DNA from 3 places in the Exiguobacterium sp. MMG028 genome. Region 3 is predicted to be linked to each of the others. Evidence: riboswitches for the same ligand, from Rfam matches in the RefSeq annotation. Region 3 holds a riboswitch; each other region holds the start of a gene.

The links. A riboswitch is a leader RNA that binds a small molecule or an ion and turns the genes downstream of it on or off. The one in region 3 is predicted to bind thiamine pyrophosphate.
Region 1: another riboswitch for thiamine pyrophosphate. It lies ahead of PJK55_RS02905 (YkoF family thiamine/hydroxymethylpyrimidine-binding protein); the one in region 3 lies ahead of tenA (thiaminase II).
Region 2: another riboswitch for thiamine pyrophosphate. It lies ahead of thiT (energy-coupled thiamine transporter ThiT); the one in region 3 lies ahead of tenA (thiaminase II).

The regions. Positions count from the first base shown of each region.
Region 1 is NZ_JAQJIN010000001.1:536,570-543,052, reverse strand. Features, by position in the region: gene PJK55_RS02920 (energy-coupling factor transporter transmembrane component T family protein) at 1-721, opposite strand, end outside; gene PJK55_RS02915 (ABC transporter ATP-binding protein) at 703-2,046, opposite strand; gene PJK55_RS02910 (ECF transporter S component) at 2,039-2,614, opposite strand; gene PJK55_RS02905 (YkoF family thiamine/hydroxymethylpyrimidine-binding protein) at 2,607-3,197, opposite strand; TPP riboswitch at 3,280-3,380, opposite strand; gene PJK55_RS02900 (GTP-binding protein) at 3,440-4,639, opposite strand; gene PJK55_RS02895 (hypothetical protein) at 4,751-5,017, opposite strand; gene PJK55_RS02890 (SMP-30/gluconolactonase/LRE family protein) at 5,030-5,911, opposite strand; gene PJK55_RS02885 (class I SAM-dependent methyltransferase) at 6,051-6,483, shown strand, end outside.
Region 2 is NZ_JAQJIN010000001.1:933,654-940,136, reverse strand. Features, by position in the region: gene rlmN (23S rRNA (adenine(2503)-C(2))-methyltransferase RlmN) at 1-435, shown strand, start outside; gene PJK55_RS04985 (Stp1/IreP family PP2C-type Ser/Thr phosphatase) at 444-1,178, shown strand; gene pknB (Stk1 family PASTA domain-containing Ser/Thr kinase) at 1,184-3,133, shown strand; gene rsgA (ribosome small subunit-dependent GTPase A) at 3,176-4,063, shown strand; gene rpe (ribulose-phosphate 3-epimerase) at 4,067-4,723, shown strand; TPP riboswitch at 4,744-4,844, shown strand; gene thiT (energy-coupled thiamine transporter ThiT) at 4,918-5,493, shown strand; gene PJK55_RS04960 (thiamine diphosphokinase) at 5,490-6,077, shown strand; gene rpmB (50S ribosomal protein L28) at 6,135-6,323, opposite strand.
Region 3 is NZ_JAQJIN010000002.1:614,953-621,435, reverse strand. Features, by position in the region: gene PJK55_RS10350 (NUDIX hydrolase) at 1-382, opposite strand, end outside; gene PJK55_RS10345 (pentapeptide repeat-containing protein) at 438-1,040, shown strand; gene PJK55_RS10340 (aminoglycoside 6-adenylyltransferase) at 1,037-1,864, shown strand; gene PJK55_RS10335 (hypothetical protein) at 1,915-2,067, shown strand; TPP riboswitch at 2,163-2,267, shown strand; gene tenA (thiaminase II) at 2,356-3,030, shown strand; gene thiM (hydroxyethylthiazole kinase) at 3,027-3,818, shown strand; gene thiD (bifunctional hydroxymethylpyrimidine kinase/phosphomethylpyrimidine kinase) at 3,815-4,654, shown strand; gene thiE (thiamine phosphate synthase) at 4,623-5,264, shown strand; gene PJK55_RS10310 (SDR family oxidoreductase) at 5,290-5,928, shown strand; gene PJK55_RS10305 (diguanylate cyclase domain-containing protein) at 6,041-6,483, shown strand, end outside.

The sequences.
Region 1 (6,483 bases), on a different contig from region 3:
AGATGGCGATTCCAAATAACGCTAGTAATACACCTGACCAAACAAAATCACTTGATTTGACCTCAACCTTGTCATAAATCGTTCGTTTTCCACTCGTGAACCCTCTCGCTTCCATCGAGAAGGCGATGCGTTCTGCCCGTCGGATCGAACCGGCAAGGAGTGGCAACAGTAATTTCGGAACGTGCCGAAGGCGTTCCCATTTCGTGTTGAGCGAAATTCCTCGCAGCTGATGTGCATATTGGAGTTGCTGTAGCTCACGCTGCAACAAAGGGATGAAACGGAACCCGACAAGGGCACTATAGGCAATCGTCGGTGATAATTTCGCCTGTTGCATCAAACTCATAACGAATCGCTTTGAATCCGTTGTCATCATGAAAAGAAGGGAGAGGACCGTGAACGCCAGGACGCGAAGACTAAGGGCAACGGCAACACGTCTCTCTTCAACTGTGATGTCCTGACCGAGTATGGTCATCCACGTCTCTCCCTCAAGATTTTTCCCAAACACGAGCGTCGTCCAAAACGTACCGATCGCCGTGATTAAAAATGGAATTAAGAACATTCCCCATCTCTTCCACGATACGTCTGTCGCCACCAGCTGAATCAGTAGCGTACCGACAATGATGACGAGCGGTGTCCAAGGGTTGTAAAACAGTGCCAGACCGAACATGATGACCGTCAATGTCACAAACTTCATCGTCGGATTCATGTCATGGAGTGACATCTTTCTCCCCTCCCTTGCAATCGATAATCAAGGAGCATCTCTGTGTTCTTCCATAGTTCATCCCCGAACGGTCCCGAAAGTTCCCCATCCTTCATCAAATAGAACGTATTGGCGATATTGGCGAACGATAGGTCATGGGTTACGAACAGGATGGTCTGCCCTTGTTCCGCATGCCGCTTCATCAGCGCCTCGAGTGCATGGAGTGACGCTTCGTCCTGACCTGCAGTCGGTTCATCGAATGCAAGCAATTGCTTATTCGATAGCGACTGGATTCCAACTGCGAGCCTCCGTTTTTGACCATGGCTAAGGGATAACGGATGGAGGAATCTCTGATTATGAAGCTCCATGTCAGATAACACGGTCTCAATTGATGTTTCGTGACCAAACTGCAACTCTCGCTCAACGGAGTTCATAAAAAATAGATGTTCTGGTGATTGTGGCACGAGTCCGACCCGATGATCGTGTTCTGTTAAGCTTCTTAAAAATGTCGACTTCCCGCTCCCATTCGGTCCGAGAATGGCAATCACTTCTCCAGCCCGGACGTGGAGCACCGTCTCGTTGAGCTGAAACGAATCACGTCTGACCTCTTTAACCTTGTAGCGTTGAATAGCTGAGAGTGACGCGTTCGACTTCACGAATGCAAAATCCTCGACCGGACGGAATGATTCATTCCTAACGACACACCCTCGCTCTAACTCAATATGCCAGTCAAAGTAATCCCCCCATAGATGAGGGCGATGCTCGACGACAATGACGTTCAGGTCTTTCATCTTGTCGAGCCATTTTACAAATTCTTGCGCGGTCACTGGGTCTAGATGCGTCAACGGTTCATCGAGCAGTAGCCATTCCGGTCTTCCGACTAGAGCGCACGCAACAGCAATCCGCTGTTTCTGTCCGCCTGACAACGAATCGATTTTTCGGTTTCGATAATCACTCAACTGTAACGATTCGAGGATTTCCGTCACGCGTTGTTCGATGTCTGAGACAGGTGTCGACAAGTTCTCAAGTGTGAAGATCAGTTCTTCTTCCACCCGCTCCATGACAAATTGCGTATCCGGGTCTTGAAACACCGTCCCAACCCGCTGATTGATTTCGCCAGGTGCATAGTCGTCGTATGATCGTCCAAGTAGTTCGAGTCTACCATCAAGGATTCCGTCACAATTCTCCGGATAGAGACGGTTGAATAGCGCGAGAAGTGTCGACTTCCCGCTCCCGCTCGCCCCACTAAGAATCGTACGACCTTGACGGATTGAAACGGTCACGTCTTCAAGAATCGCCTCAGAACTCTCTGGGAATCGAAAATGAAGTGACTCTGTCTCAACCATGGACGTTCCCACTTCGTGAAATCGCATAACCGCGAAGTGATCCTGTCTTCAGCAATAGGTCACTGAGCAACTTCCCACCGATCCCAGCGATGACCATCCCACTGACGGCTCTTAGCCCGAACATCGTCGCCACATAACCTGGCTCTAACATCGCGAACCCACTCATGAAATATGTATAGACGAAACTCGTGACAGCCGACCCAAATCCGGCCAGCATAAGAACCCATAGCTCATAACGTCTGTAGCCCGTCATCGCAAAGACGGCTTCTGCCCCTAGACCTTGAACGATGCCGACCAAGATGATGCGTGGCCCAATGGCATTCCCAATCAACATCTCAATCGTTGCGGCCATCACTTCTGAGATGAATGCCGCCCCCGGTTTGCGAATGATGTATGCCGAGATAATCGATACGATAAACCAGATGCCAAAGATCCACTCGTAGGCGATGGGACCGATCAACCCTGCCCACAAGTTACCGATATGAACGAACAATAAATAGACGACCGCGAAGACAACAGATAATACGGAGACAAGGACGACTTCTTTCAATTTCCACGATTTAAGCATGTCGCCCTCCATGTGACGGACTATTTACGCTGAACGTCACCGTCATGACAACATGTCGGTTCTTTTCGCGCGTCCGCTTAAAAGCCCCCTCATAGTACGAGAACACGTCATCTAAGTTCCCATGGATGCCTGATGCATAATGCATCGACTCGTTATAGACACCAGCCTGTTTTGCTTGCTCGATTTCTTCATAGATGAGTTCCATGTAATTGTCAGCACCCATCGGATAGAGTGCGAACTGCGAAGACACATACTGGTCTCTTGATGCACCGTTTGATGGTTCGCTCGGAGCCTCGAGTGCCTCATCTCCCGTTGAATCTCCTGGACAACCGACAGAGAACGTTCCGCTCATCGAGACGTGCTTCCTTTCCTCCGAAGCAAGACTCAACACCGTTCGAGCGACGTCAAACACATGCTCGACTCGTCCACGGATGACCGTCGACACGTCATCCGTATGTTTCCACACACCTGACAGATCCGTTCGTTTTAGAGCACCTTTGATTGTCCCGACAAAATCGTCTGTCATCGGGCTCAGTGTGAATCGAAACCCGACAATCGGACTCGTACCACATGATTCATTCATTCTATTTCCCCCTCTAAATGTGTTTGCATAAAAAAAGCCGCATTCATGAGAATGCAGCAACAAAATCTATACAAACTTGCATAGAGAAAGTGCCGCACTTCCTCACGCCAGTATTATCTGGATCGAGTTATAAGGGATCGGAGCCATGCTCTCATCTCAGCCGAAGCACCCCTAGTGCAGTCATTAATATGCGGTTACTTATGCAGTCACAGTATAGCGATGTTTTAATCTTTTGTAAACGGTCAATCTGAATACGTGACGAATTGACCCGTACCAGGGAGCGGATCATGGAGCGTATCCCACGATGTTTCCATCTCCTCATCCGTCAACAAGCAAGCGTCAAGTGACCGCTCGACCGTCTCCCGGTCCATTCGTTGACCGATGAGGACCAATTCGTTCTGTCGGTCTCCGTACGGCTCGATGTAGTCTTCGCGCAGTTCTGGTTCGGTTGCAAACATAGCCTCTCGTTCACTCTCCGGAAGTGTCGCTAACCAACGACCCGCATGTTCGAGCGTTGATGCATACCCAGCCTGCGAAAACAGACAAGCGAGGTCGTTTCGTGTCGCAATCCATAAGAAACCTTTGGCACGAACGATTTCTTCAGGGTAATGTTCCATCCAATTCATCAAACGCTCAGGATGGAATGGTCGACGCCGACGGTAAACGAACGAACTGATGCCATACTCTTCCGTTTCCGGCGTATGTTCTTCCGACTCGAGTTCTTGAATCCAACCTGCAGCGCGCATCGCTTGGTCAAAATCGAACAACCGGACGTCTAGTAGGTCGTCTAACGCCACATTCGAGTAGGTCGACGTCAACAACTTAGCACTCGGATTGAGCGTTTTCAGTAAGCCCTTCATCTCCTGCAGTTCTTCTTCAGATACCCTGTCCGCCTTGTTCAATACGATGATGTCCGCAAACTCGACTTGGTCGACGAGAAGGTCGACGACTTCACGTACGTCACCTGTATCGACGGCTTGTTGGCGTTCCATAAGCGATTCACCGGAATTGAAATCTTTGAAGAAGCGGTACGCATCGACGACAGTGATCATCGCATCGATATAGACACGGCTCGTCAAATCGATCCCGAGCGCGTCGTCGGCATACGTGAACGTCTGCGCAACGGGAATCGGCTCAGAGATACCAGAAGACTCGATAATGATGCCATCTAGCTCGCGATCTTTCGTCAAGTCATAGACGGCTGTCAACAAATCTTCTCGGAGCGTGCAACAGATGCATCCGTTCGAAAGTTCGACTAATTTTTCATCAGTCCGGGAGAATCCTCCTTGCTCGATCAACTTTTCATCGATATTCAGTTCACTCATATCGTTCACGATGACGGCATATTTCTTGTGATCTCGGTTATGTAAGATGTGGTTAAGCAGTGTCGTCTTGCCGCTACCAAGATACCCAGAGAGTACCGTAATTGGAATTCGTTTCATGATATATCCTCCATTTAAATCGTAATGATTACTTTTTATATAATGGAATGGGAACATCTTTTTGTCAACAAAAAAACACGCCACACGGACGTGTTTTCGAAGAAAGTATAATCATTCTTCCAACGCTCTTCGTTCTGCTTCTGAGCGCGGGTAAGCATTCGCCTGCCATTCAGCCCGATAAATCGAGTCGAGTTGAGTCAATCCGACTTCATCCTCGTCTTTGTCTGAATCGACGCTCGGCACCTCATCCCACTTTGGGTCGAGGTACGAATGGTCTTTTTCACGTGCTCGATTTTCTTGGATCTTTTGAATCCCCATCTTAACTGCTGCAGCAACTGCCAACCCAATACCTGCTCGAACCAACAGTCGTTTCACCATCGTATTTCCTCCTCAGCGACCGAAACGATACAATGGCATCCCTTTCACTTCTGTGTCGACGATAAATACCGATCCCGCATCTGGATATTCGGCAAGCGCCTCCTCATCCATTCCTTCACGAGCCGTCGTGATGGCTAATCGATTAAGCCCATCCCCGATAAAGGCGCATGAGGTGACATTCGGTGCAGGAACATGCACTTCCAATAATTTTTTACCTGTCGAAGGGTCCCAACGTGACACTCTTCCACCAGCGTAATGTGCAATCCATAGACAGCCTTCAGAGTCGGACGTCATCCCGTCAGGAAAGCCTTCTTCCTCTGAAAAATCAACGACGACCTCTCCGTTCGAGAGCGTTCCTGACTTCAAATCAAAATCATACTTCCGAATTTTTTCAGTCGGTGTATCGATATGATAGAAAACGGAATGGTCAGGGGACCATGTCAACCCGTTCGAAAGTGTCAACCCGTCCATAAGTGTTGTTGTCGTTCCATCTCGATCGACTCGATACAATGTCGCTTCGTTTTCTTCATCCTCAAGGTGAAGCGTACCTGCAAAAATGCGACCATATGGATCAGCTTTCCCATCGTTGAAACGTAATCGACCATCAGGGTCATCCAACTCGACAATCTTATTTAGATCTCGATTGATTTCATCCCATTCATAGATTCCGTCTTTCAACCCAAGGACGACACCATCCGTCACTTTTGGTATGACAAAACCGACTTGTTTTCCGACCTCGAAAGAAGAGATTTCGTCTTCTCGCTCGTCATACCACCATAACGTATGACCTTCAATATCTACCCAATAAAAACGCTTCAATTCAGCATCCCAACAAGGACCTTCACCAAGCGTATTTCGTACCCGAATCCATAACGACGCATCTACTCTCTCCATTACTTAGCCTCCACTCTATCCATTAGTTCAGAAATCTATTCCCTTCTCCCATCTGGACTATGCATGAATTCAGAAAATCGTGATGGATTTTCACCGTCGTCCGTTCGATTTGCTATAGTGAAAGAAAAATAGAGAGGAAGTGAATGTCTTGTCTAAATGGGATGAACGATTTAGCTCGGAGGATTATGTGTATGGGACAGAGCCAAACGAGTTTTTACGTGAATGGTTCACGTCTCATCAAATTGAAGGAAAACATGTATTGGCCATCGCAGAGGGGGAAGGACGAAATGCAGTCTGGCTCGCCACGCTCGGCTTCAACGTCGAGATGTGGGACGCTTCAAAAATAGGACTCGAAAAAGCGAAGCGCTTGGCGACTTCACGAAACGTCACCCTTCAAACGAAGCAGATTGACTTGAATGAAGCGGTCTGGTCGCAAGATACGTATGACCTAGTCATCTGCATCTTCGGCCACTTCCCACCACAAGTCAGAGAAAAGGTGCTCGCCGGTATTCAAAAAATACTACGACCTGGTGGCGTATTCCTGACTGAAGTGTACTCTACAAATCAACTTG
Region 2 (6,483 bases), on a different contig from region 3:
GCTGATGAAGGTATGCGCATCAACTTCGCCATCTCTCTTCATGCGGCTTCGACAGAACTACGTACACGTCTCATGCCGATCAACCGTGCGTTTGACTTGAACAAGTTGATGGATGCCGTCCGTTACTATACGGAGAAGAGCGGTCGTCGCATCACGTTCGAATACGGATTGTTTGGTGGCGTCAACGATACGGAAGACCATGCCCACGAATTGGCTGACTTGTTGAAAGGCATCAAATGTCACGTCAACTTGATCCCAGTCAACCACGTATTGGAACGCGACTACGTACGCACACCGAGAGCTCAGATCTTTGCCTTCGAAAAAGTGCTCAAAGACCGCAATGTGAACGTGACGATTCGTCGCGAACAAGGTTCGGATATCGATGCTGCTTGTGGGCAACTTCGAGCGAAGGAGCGCGAACAAGAAACGAGGTAATCAGAAAGATGGAATTAGCATTTCGAACAGATCGTGGACAAGTACGCACACAAAATGAAGATGCAGTTTTAATCTTAGGCGATGCCTTTTCAGGAATTGCGCTCGTTGCCGACGGAATGGGTGGACATGCAGCGGGAGAGGTCGCGAGTCAAATCGTGATTGAAGAGTTTCGGCGGGCTTTCCCGTCTCTCCCGTCGACCCCTGTCGACATCGAACAATGGTTCCGCCATCACATTCACTTGGCGAATGAACAAGTGTTGCAGTTTGCGAAACAGTCGAATCTCGTCATGATGGGAACGACTGTGGCGGCCGTTTGTTGGAACGGTGAGACGGTTGTCATCGTTCATATCGGCGATAGCCGTGTCTATGCCCTGCAAGCGAACGAATTACGACGTCTTACAGAAGACCATTCTTACGTCAACGTGCTCAAACAGCTCGGTGAATTGACGGAAGAAGAGATGCGCGTTCATCCGAAGCGAAATGTCATCACCCGAGCGATCGGTTCAAGCGAACAAGTCGAGCCTGACGTACAAGTGCTCGCTGACCCTGAGTTTGAAGTGATTTTAATTTGTACGGATGGATTGACGACACATCTGACCGATGGGGCGATTCAACACGTTTTACAACAAGCTGTATCGGCTGATCAAAAAGCAGATCAACTGATTGCGGAAGCCAACCAATTGGGAGGGAGCGACAACATTACGGTCGCCCTCGTTCAATTCACTGATAGAAAGAGAGGATGAATCCGATGCGAAGCGGAGAACGAATCAACGATCGTTATCGGATCGAACAACAAATCGGCAGCGGAGGCATGGCAAATGTCTACCGGGCTCATGACGAGATTTTAAACCGAACCGTCGCCATCAAGGTGTTGCGATCTGAATTCTCACATAACGAACAATTTATACGTCGGTTCGAGCGAGAAGCCCATGCGGCTACGAGTCTGAACCATCCGAATATCGTCGCAATCTACGACGTCGGCGATGAAGATGATTTATACTATATCGTCATGGAGCACGTCGATGGCGTGACGTTAAAACAATATTTGCAGGAAGAATACATATCTGTCGATGAGGCGTTGCGCATCATGGGACAGATTTGTGATGCGATTGACCACGCCCATGCGAACCGAATCATTCACCGGGATATCAAACCACAGAATATGATGATCGATCAGCATGGAAACGTGAAGGTGACCGATTTTGGGATTGCTGTGGCGATGTCGAATGCGACGTTGACGCATACGATGTCTGTCCTTGGCTCTGTCCATTACTTCTCACCTGAGCAAGCTCGTGGGAAATTTGCGGATGAAAAATCGGACATTTACTCGCTCGGTGCGGTCCTTTATGAATTGTTGACAGGTCGTGTACCGTTCATCGGCGAGACGCCGGTCGCTGTTGCGCTTCAACATTTGCAAGATGACCCGATTCGACCGATGGACTTAAATCCGAATATCCCACAAGCGCTTGAGAACTGTGTCATGCAAGCCTTGTCAAAATCACCTGGTGCTCGTCATGCATCGGTCGCAGCCTTTAAAAAAGATTGCATGACCGCGTTGAGCCGCGAACGAGCCAATGAACCGAGACGACTCTCGGCAAATCAAGACGAGTTCGACCAGACGCTCGTCATGGCACCGGTTATGCCGGAAGAAAAACAAGATGTTCCGGTTACACCAGCACCGGTCACGCCACCAAAAGAACAGGAACCAGAAGAGGTTCCTGTGAAAAAGAAGAAACGAAAATGGTGGATTTGGATTCTACTCATCGTTCTATTGATTGGTGGAAGCATTGCCGCTTACGTGGTCGCTGATGAGATGTCACGTTCGGTCGTGCCGGATGTCGTCGGTATGAGTATCGGGGATGCGACGACAGAACTTGAAGCTTCCGGGTTTGTCGTCGAAGTGACAGAGCGGGCGAGCGATGACATCGCGGAGGGTGAGGTCATTTCGCAAAATCCACAAGAAGGACGTAAACCGAAACGTGGAACGACCGTGACGATTGTCGTATCGGCCGGGAAAGAGACAGTCGAAATGCCGAATGTAGAAGGTCTTTCGCAAACTGCCGCCGAACGTATGCTGAAAGACTTGGCATTCAGCGACCTTGAAATCACAACAGAAGCTTCCGAAACGGTGAATAACGGAGATGTGATTTCCCAATCGGTTGACCCAGGTGAAGAGGTCGTTCCTTCAGAGGTGACGGTCACACTCGTCGTGTCGACAGGGAGCAATAAAGTGGAACTATCGAACCTTGCTGGGTATACGTTCGACGAAGCATCCATTTATGCTGAACAGAACAAACTGAAAATCGTAAAGCGGGATGAATTTTCGACAAGTGTTCCAAAAGGTCAGATCATCCGTCAACTTCCGACAGCCGGGACAGCAGTCGACCCGGGAACTGAGCTCACGGTCATCGTATCGGAAGGCGTTGAACCGACCGATATTTCAATTGAACGTGAAGTGGCTGTGGAAGTCGAACAGCCGGACAAAGACAAGAAACCGAAGACGGTAGAAGTCGTGATTCGTACGGTTGACGCACGCGGTGAGATTGAGGTGCTTCGTGATCAAATCACAGAGACGACAACGTATTCATATACGCTCGTCATTGCCCCTGACGAAGTCGGGACGGCGACGATTGAAGTCGATGGAGAGATTGTTCGAACAGATTCAGTCACATATGCACAAGCTGAAGAGGCACAATAAAGAGGTGACGGAGTCGTCACCTCTTTTTTAAAGGAGGTAGTCATAATGAAAGGAACAATCATTCGCCTTCAAGGCGGGTTTTACGATGTGATGACCGAGACGAATCAAGAGATTCGTTGTCGGGCTAGAGGGAACTTTCGAAAGCGCAACATCTCACCTGTCGTCGGCGACGATGTGGTGATTCAAGATCAAGAAGATGGAACCGGCTATATTTTAGAAGTGGAAGAGCGTCAAAACCACCTCGTTCGCCCGCCGATTGCAAATATCGATCAGGCGTTTCTCCTCTTTTCCGTAAAAGAACCGGCGTTTTCGTATCATTTGCTCGACCGTTTCCTCGTCCTCATTGAATCGAAACAGGTTCATCCGATCATCGTCTTGACGAAGATGGACTTGCTTGATGAACATGAAGTCGAGCCGATTCGGGAGGCGGTTGCACGCTATCGCGCCATCGGGTATGAGGTGATTGAGACATCGACGGAGCATGCGCGCGGAGTGGATCAAGTACGCGGGCTCTTCGAAGGGAAGACGAGTGTCTTCGCCGGTCAGACCGGTGTCGGAAAAAGTTCGTTACTCAACGCCGTCGCACCAGAGCTCGAGTTGGCGACAGGGAAAATCTCTAAATCACTCGGTCGAGGGAAGCATACGACGCGTCACGTGACGCTGATTCAATTAGCGGATGGGCTGGTTGCTGACACACCTGGATTTTCAAGCTTGGAGTTTCCGCAAGAACTTGAGGCGGACGAACTCAGATGGTGTTTTCCTGAGTTCGTGGAACGCCATGACGATTGTAAGTTCCGCGGATGTGCTCACCTCAATGAACCGGGATGTGCCATCAAACAAGGCGTTGAAAATGGTGAAATCGCTTCAACACGGTACGAGAATTATGTTACCTTTATGGAGGAGTTAAACGATCGAAAACGGAGGTATTGACAGATGATTAAAATTGCACCATCTATTTTAGCGGCCGACTTTGCCAATTTGGAGGCTGAAGTGAAAGCTGTTCAAGAAGCGGGAGCGGACTATATTCATTTTGACGTCATGGACGGGCAGTTCGTACCGAACATCTCGATTGGTCTACCCGTACTCGCAAGCTTGCGTAAAAAATCAGACATGGTCCTTGATGTGCATTTGATGATTGACCAACCGGAACGCTACGTCGAAGACTTTGTGAAGGCAGGAGCGGACATCGTCACCGTTCACGTGGAAGCGACAAACCATTTGCATCGCGTCTTGCAACAAATCAAAGCGGCAGGTGCAAAATGTGGAGTCGTCTTGAATCCACATACACCACTCTCGACGATTGAGCACGTGCTTGCGGACGTCGACATGGTATTGCTCATGACCGTCAACCCAGGGTTCGGGGGACAAGCCTTCATCGAATCGGTCGTACCGAAAATTTCAGCACTCAGTCAGCTCCGCCAAGACCGTCAGCTTGATTTTGAGATTGAAATCGATGGTGGTGTCAACGCGGAAACGGCAAAACATTGCATCGACGCAGGGGCTGATGTCCTTGTTGCGGGATCAGCCATCTATAATCAACCAGATTATAAAGCAGCCATCGATAGCATTCGTGGCGCATCTCGTGTATAATCGACGATAGAACAACAAGATAGAGTCGCAAGGGGTGTCACATGATGTGGCTGAGAGGCATACGCTAACCCTTTGAACCTGTTCCGTTCACACGGACGTAGGGATGTGGCGAAAATGCACGTTGCGAATCCAAGCAGCATGGCGTTTACGTCATGCTGCTTTTTGTCGTTCAACCAAATAAAGGAGGAAGAAAGATGAAATCACGTTTCAAATTACAAGCGCTCATTGAAATTTCATTGTTTGCAGCGCTCGGGCTCATTTTTGATTTGCTCATTCCATACCGTTTGCCACAAGGGGGATCCATCAGTTTAGCGATGCTCCCGATCTTTGTGATGGCATTCCGCCACGGACTAAAAGGTGGTCTCGCGACAGGTGCCCTCGTTGGGACACTCCAACTCTTGTTCGGTGCCTATATTTTCACGCCCGTACAATTCTTGCTCGACTATACGGTCGCTTATGGTCTCGTCGGAATGGCCGGCGTTTTCGCGGGGCGTGTGAAGCAAGCTGCGAGCAACGGGGCGACGAAGACGCTTGCCACATATTTAGTACTCGGGGCGCTCCTTGGTTCGATGTTACGATACGCGGCGCACGTCATCTCGGGAATTGTCTTCTTTGCTAAATATGCAGAAGGTCCGGTCGTCGCCTATTCACTCGGCTACAATGCTACGTATATGGCACCATCCTTTGTCATCTCAGCCATCGTGTTGGTGCTCCTCTTCACGACAGCACCACGTTTCACGCGTGTGGCGACACGGGATCTCCGTCAATGAATATATTGATTGTCGCGGCGAGTCCGGAACCCATTCCGGACTTACCGCGTGATGCCGATTTTGTCATCGGTGTCGATGGTGGATATCAAAGATTATTAGATGAAGGGATCATGCCAGACGTCGTGGTCGGGGATTTTGATTCGTTTAAAGGACTACCGCCTGAGGAGGCGCTACGCTATCCTTCGGAGAAAGACGTGACGGACTTAGAGATTGCACTAGCGTTCGCGAGAGAACGCGGGGCGACACGGATGGATGTATATGGTGGCTTAGGCGGACGCATCGATATGACGTTTGCGAACGTCGGCTTACTTGAAGCGTATCCGGAGATGGTTCTTCACGGAGAAGGTCAAACGGTTTATCTCGTGAGAACAGGTAGCGAGGTCATTATGAAGCGAGACGGGCACTATCTTTCCTTCATGCCTTGGAAGACGGCCACGATCTCGATTGAAGGTGTCAAATATCCACTCGACCATCATGAGGTCAAGAGTGGGGAGGCGTTGACGATTTCGAATGAATGGATCGAAGCGTCTGCCCGATTGACGGTCCATCAAGGAATGGTTCTCGTCATGATCATCAAAAAATAAGCAAAAAAAAATCCCATCGGCGAATGCCGCTGGGATTTATTCGTTCGTGTATAAGTATTATACGCGTTCAACGAGACCTGATTTAAGTGCGCGAGCTGAAACCCAAACGCGTTTCGGTTTACCGTCAACGAGAATACGAACTTTTTGTACGTTTACACCCCAAGTACGTTTTGTCTTGTTGAGTGCGTGCGAACGGTTGTTACCTGATTTAGGTGATTTACCTGTTACGTAGCATTTACGTGCCATGCGTTTCCCCTCCTTTTTTATGTGGGTTCGTCCTAATAGACACTCGTTTATATTAGCACGGCTTTTTTCCCGATGCAACTAGAAAATCGTACCATGACAAGAAAAAAACTTGACATTACTCTCAAGGATTTGAATAATGAATGAGGTTATCGCGTTAATT
Region 3 (6,483 bases):
TGACCTCTCGAAGACGGTCAAGTTTTTGCCAACGATAGATGAGGTGGTCTCCTTCAGGTCCGTAAAAGTCTCCTTCTTGGAGCGGGAGGTCACCGTCTACATAAAAGTACAGTCCAATCTCATGAAACGGTTGGTCGTTGTAGGTAAACAAGTTCTCGTGGACGAAGGCGAACGTGGTATCGGTCACGCGCATATCCAATTCTTCATGTAGCTCGCGTGCGAGGGCGGTTGCGGCTTCTTCACCGAGCGTCACGCGACCACCAGGCAGTGCCCAAAAGTCATCCCGGATATTTCGGTGAATCAATACGTGTCCGTCTTTCACGAAAATACCGGCGACGCGGTAATTGAAGACGCCTTGTTCAGTCGGGAATACGAGGTCCATCTATATCACTTCCAATCTTTGTAATCTGTTCTAGTATACCTGAAGGAGGGATATTATGTTTCAACCACATACGCAATATCGAGACGAAGATTTCCGCGACGTGACACTCCGTGACGAAGAGCTGTCACACGTCACGTTCGAGAACTGTCGCTTCACATACGTCGATGCGACGGAACTACAAACGGAACGCTGTCAGTTCATCAACTGTGATTTTACCGATTCGAAATGGAATGCGTCCCGTCATGTCGGCAGCTCATTTTTGAACTGTCAGTTCCATGGTGCCAATTTGTTCACGAGTGAGTTTGAGCAATGTAAAATGACGGGGTCTTCCTTTGAGGAGAGCCAGTTTGAGGGCGTCCATGTCACAGAAGGGGACTGGTCATTCGTCAACCTTCGTCACGTGTCTCTTAAGAAAATGGATTGGTCCCACGTTCGTTTGGTTGAGGCGGACCTATACGGTGCTGATTTGACCGAGACGGTTTGGCATCAGGCGGACTTGTCACGGGCGACACTTCAACATGCGGTGTGCCGTGGTGCCGACTTCAGAGGAGCATTTGTCGACGGGGTTGATTTTTCGAACGTGACCTTACAACAAACAAAACTAGACGCGATGCAGGCAATCCAAGTCGCGCGCTCATTGGGGGCGATTATAGAATGAAACCGGAACAAATTATTGAACAGTTGATTGCGTTCGCGAAAGAACGTGAACACATCCGAACGGTTGTCTTGAACGGCTCGCTCGTCAATCCGAACATCCGCCCAGACCCATACCAGGATGTTGACCTTGTTTTTTACGTAGAAAATGTGAGAGCGATTGCGACCGATCGCTCATGGATCGACATGTTTGGAGAAGTCTTGATCATGCAGACACCTGAAACGTTTGATTCCGAACGACATGTAACGTTTTTGGTGCAATATGTAGACGGACACCGTATTGATTTGACAATTCGAAGCATAGAGCAACTTGATGAGATGCTCGAAGCTGATTCGCTCAGTCAGATTGTGTTCGATCGAGATCATCATCCGAGTGTGACACCTTCAGATAACACATACCGTGTGACACGCCCTTCTGCTGATGAGTATGTGGCTTGTTGGAATGAGTTTTGGTGGGTGTCACTCTATGTCGTCAAAGGAATCAAGCGACACCAGGTGTTATACGCGCTCGATCACCTCGACATCATGCGAAATATGCTCCGTCAGATGATGGAATGGAACATTGGCTATGCGACGAACTTTTCTGTGAATCTTGGGAAATCGGGTGACGGGATGCGCGACCACTTGCCTGAAGAGCTGTGGGAAATGCTCGGGGCGACATATGCCTCAGCTGAGCTGAGCGCGATCGAAGACACACATGACCGCTTGCAATCACTCTTCTTCTTTTGTGCACAACGTGTCGCCGAGCAAGGTGATTTCGTGTTCCAAGAAGAGGAAGCCAGACGTGTTCGTGCTGCATGTGCAACACTTCGACATTCGAACGATTAATGACGGCGTGAGCCGGGAAACGCTCCTTATAGAGAAAGGAGCGTTTTTTCATGAATCCATATACGACATTTATTGCTCTTCTAGTCGGAAGTCTTGTCCTCTTTGTCGGCATTCGCTTAAAAAAATGGCCGATTATTTTGGTCGCGATGCTACCACTCGGTCTCGTCGCATTTAATATGTTCTTACTGATCACGGGACGCTAGGAAAATCTTCGTGTCTTGACCGACCGAGTAGGAAAAGGTTTGCAATTGATCAAAAGATTGATAGAATGTGGTCGAAGACGACTGAATTTCATAATGTTTGCCACTAGGGGAGTCGCGTCACGCGGCTGAGATGGACAAGGTCCAGACCCTTCGAACCTGATCTAGTTCACGCTAGCGTAGGGAAGTGGGCGAGACGACTCATATGGCTTCACCTAGATATGACTGTTCGAGACGCCGCTTCCGTTATGGGAGGCGGCGTCTTTTTATCTGTTATAAGGGGGAGTTACTATGAAATTTACAGATCACCTACGTCAGGAAGCGGATGGATTGTTTGAAGCAAGCTTTCATCATCCGTTCGTCCGTTCACTCGGAGAAGGAACGCTTGATGAGAAGAAGTTTAGACATTACGTCATGCAAGACTCGTATTATTTGAATCAATTCTCGAAAGTCCAGGCCAAAGGGGCGACGCTTGCACCGACGATGGAGCTATCGAGTCGCTTTTTGACGCATGCGTTGCACACGATTGAGGCAGAACTTTCACTTCATCGTGAGTTCTTTACGATGCTCAACGTGACGGATGTTGAACTGGCGACATTCGAGCCGGCACCGACCGCTTACGCGTATGCGCTTCATATGCAACAGGCAGGACCGACACTCGGTGACGTATTGGCGTCAATCCTTCCGTGTTATTGGGTGTATTACGAAATCGGTGAACGCTTAAAAGATAAACGACCCGACCATCCGATTTATTCAGCTTGGATTGCGACGTACGGTTCGGAGTGGTTCCGTGAGTTGGTGGAAGAACAGATTGATCGGTTGGATGAATTGGCTGGACAAGCGACAGAAGAAGAACGGCTTCGTCACACAAAACTCTTCTTGAAGAGTTGCTATTACGAAGTCGCTTTTTGGGAAATGGCGTGGACACTAGAGTCATGGACATTGTCACAGGAGGTCAACCAATGAGACATGAGATTTGGAGTGAGGTTCGAAAACAATCGCCATTGATCCACAACATCACAAACACGGTCGTTGCTAACTTTTCGGCGAATGGACTGCTCGCCATTGGTGCTTCTCCCGTCATGGCCGACGCGATTGAAGAAGTAGCGGAGATGACGTTTGTGAGCGATGCACTCGTACTCAACATCGGTACACTTGGGACGATGACGGAAGCGACGATGATTCGTGCGGGGCAAGCTGCAAATGAAGCGGGATGTCCGGTCGTGCTCGATCCTGTCGGTGTCGGGGCGACATCATTTCGTCGAGATGTCGTCGAGCGGATCCTTCGTCACGTCCGCGTGTCAGTCATTCGTGGAAATGCAGGAGAAATTGCCACATTGATTGGCGTTGATTGGACAGCGCGAGGTGTCGATGCGGGTGACGGGGCGTATGAACCAAATCAATTGGCACTCGAAGCGGCGAAACGATATGGATGTGTCGTGGCCGTGACAGGAAAAGAAGACGTGGCCAGCGATGGAAGTGTCGTCATAGAAGTTCATGGAGGGACAAAACGGATGACTGAAACGACCGGTACAGGCTGTTTACTCAGTGCGGTCGTCGGAGCATGTCTAGCGGTCGAAAAGAATGCCCTCAAGGCGACGGTGACAGCCGTATCAGGATATGCCTATTGCGGGGAGTTGGCGAGTGAACGGGCAGAAGGACCAGGAGATTTTCCGATTCACTTTTTAAATGCCCTCCATCAATTGACGCAATATACAATCCCGACGAATCGAATCGAGGTGTCGACCTCATGAGACCACAAGTCTTGACGATTGCAGGATCTGATTCAGGGGGCGGCGCCGGTATTCAAGCTGATTTAAAAACGTTTCAAGAGCTCGGTGCGTTCGGGACAAGTGTACTTACCGCCATTACAGCCCAGAATACACTCGGTGTGCATGGGATTGAAGCGATTTCCCCGGAAATGATCACTCGGCAAATCGATGCAGTGGCCAATGACTTTCAGATTACAGCATGTAAGACAGGTATGTTGGTAGATGCGGAGCGGATTGAGACGGTAGCAACAGCACTTGAACGGTATCGTTTCCAACACGTCGTCGTCGACCCTGTCATGGTGGCGAAAGGGGGCGCTTCTTTGTTGCAAGATAGCGCGGTCGAGGCACTTCGGACGAAGCTGTTACCACATGCGACGGTCGTGACACCGAATATCCCTGAGGCAGAGGTATTGGCCGGAATCGAGATTCGGACGGACGCAGACCGGATGCAGGCCGCCCGATTGATTCGGGCACTCGGTGTCGATGTCGTCATCATCAAAGGTGGACATATGGAAGACGTGGAGGCCGTCGATTTGATTGTGACTGAGTCTGAAGCGTTTCAAGTGAGCGCGCCCCGAGTCGAGACGAAAGACACACATGGAACGGGGTGTACGTTCTCTGCCGCCTTGACGGCTGAGCTGGCATACGGAAAGACACTTCGTCAAGCTGTCGTGGACGCGAAGCAATTTATTCATCAAGCGATCACGCACGGGTTGTCGATTGGACAGGGGCATGGACCGACAAATCATTGGGGACATCGTTTAGCGAAAGAAGAGGTGATTACCGTTGAAGTCATGTACGAAACAAGCACTCGCTAAGCAACTTCGTCTTTATTTTGTGTGCGGGACGACGGATACATCTGATATAGTGACGACCGTCAAAATAGCACTTCAATGTGGTGTGACATGTTTTCAATTTCGCGAAAAAGGTAAAGATGCATTGTATGGAGATGAAAAAGAAGCAATGGCAAGGACGCTCCATCAGGTATGTCGACAAGCGAATGTTCCATTCATCATCAATGACGATGTGAACTTGGCAATCTCGATTGATGCAGACGGTGTGCATGTCGGACAAGACGACTTGCCTGCCGAATGGGTCCGTGCAAAGTTAGGCCCTGACAAATGGTTAGGGGTGTCCGTCCATACGATGGAGGAAGTAAGTGCAGCTCTTCCGTTTGCAGATTATGTCGGGATTGGCCCGATTCACGCGACGAAGAGCAAGTTAGACGCGGGATGTGTGCGCGGGACGGAACTGATTCAGCAAGTTCGTCAGCGATATCCGCGGCTTCCGATTGTGGGGATCGGAGGTATTCTTCCGGAGCATGTTCCTTCCATCATTTCTGACGGGGCAGACGGCGTTGCCGTCATCTCTGCCATTGCTTCTGCACCGGACGTAGCAACGGCTACCCGGCGTTTCGCTTGTCTCTGAATTTAATTCTTGAGGAGGAAGACAGATGAACGTATTTGTAATCGGTGCAAACGGCCAGATTGGCCATCAATTGGTGGAAAAGTTACACAATGAAGGGAAGCATCACGTCACAGCGATGGTGCGTAAAGAAGAGCAACTCAATGACTTCAAGTCAAAAGGATACAACGCCGTACTCGGTGACCTCGAAGGTTCAGTGGCAGACTTGGAAAAGGCAATCGACGGGATGGATGTCATCGTGTTCGCAGCTGGTTCTGGTGGAAGCACTGGAGCAGACAAGACGCTTTTAATTGACCTAGATGGTGCAGCGAAGAGTATCGAAGCAGCACAAGCGAACGGGAACATCAAACACTTCGTCATGCTCAGTGCCTTGAAAGCAGAGGATCGCTCAGCTTGGCCAGATTCGATGAAGCCGTACTATGTAGCGAAGCATCATGCCGATCGCTTACTCGAACAGAGTGGACTCACATACACGATTGTTCGTCCGGGCGCATTGACAGATGATGCGGGAACGGGCAAAGTGAACACGCAATTCGAGGGAAGTGGAGAGATTCCACGCGAAGACGTGGCATCATTCTTGGTGCACGTCCTTCATAACCATTCAAACGCGCAGAACAAAGCAATCGATTTGATCAAAGGGGATACCCCGATCGAAGAAACGCTATAAGTATGTGACATCAAGAACGGGATGTGAACCATCCCGTTTTTTGTCGCGTTAAAGAGGGAAAAGAACGCAGAATAACGAAATAGAAGAATACGAACAGATGAGGAGGTCCCGCATGACCGAGATGTTTATTTATCTGGCGGTCTATTTGTTACCGTCATTTTTGCTCGGATTTTTAGCACTCGATGTCTTTCAACGCAATCCGAATAAAGTAGAGCATCGTTTGCTGAGCCTGTTTGTGTTCGGTTATTCGATGCTCTTCTTGGCTGAATTTGTTCGCCATCTTTCTCCGATTGAATACAGTCCGGCACTCATTGCGTATTGGTTTGGGAATGCCGGCATCTTCATCTTTATCTTTTCTGTTCATTTCATATTAAGTATCACAGGCGTCGGAGCAAAGGCACCGAAGTGGCTGTATCCTTGGGTCGTCTATTTGCCGCTGATTCCCGTCATATTGACGTATATCCGGCGAGAGAACATCATCAACAGTCAGCAGTTTGAGCAAGTTGGGATTTGGATTTATCCCGAGTTCAACGCTTCTTATTTGATTACGCTGAC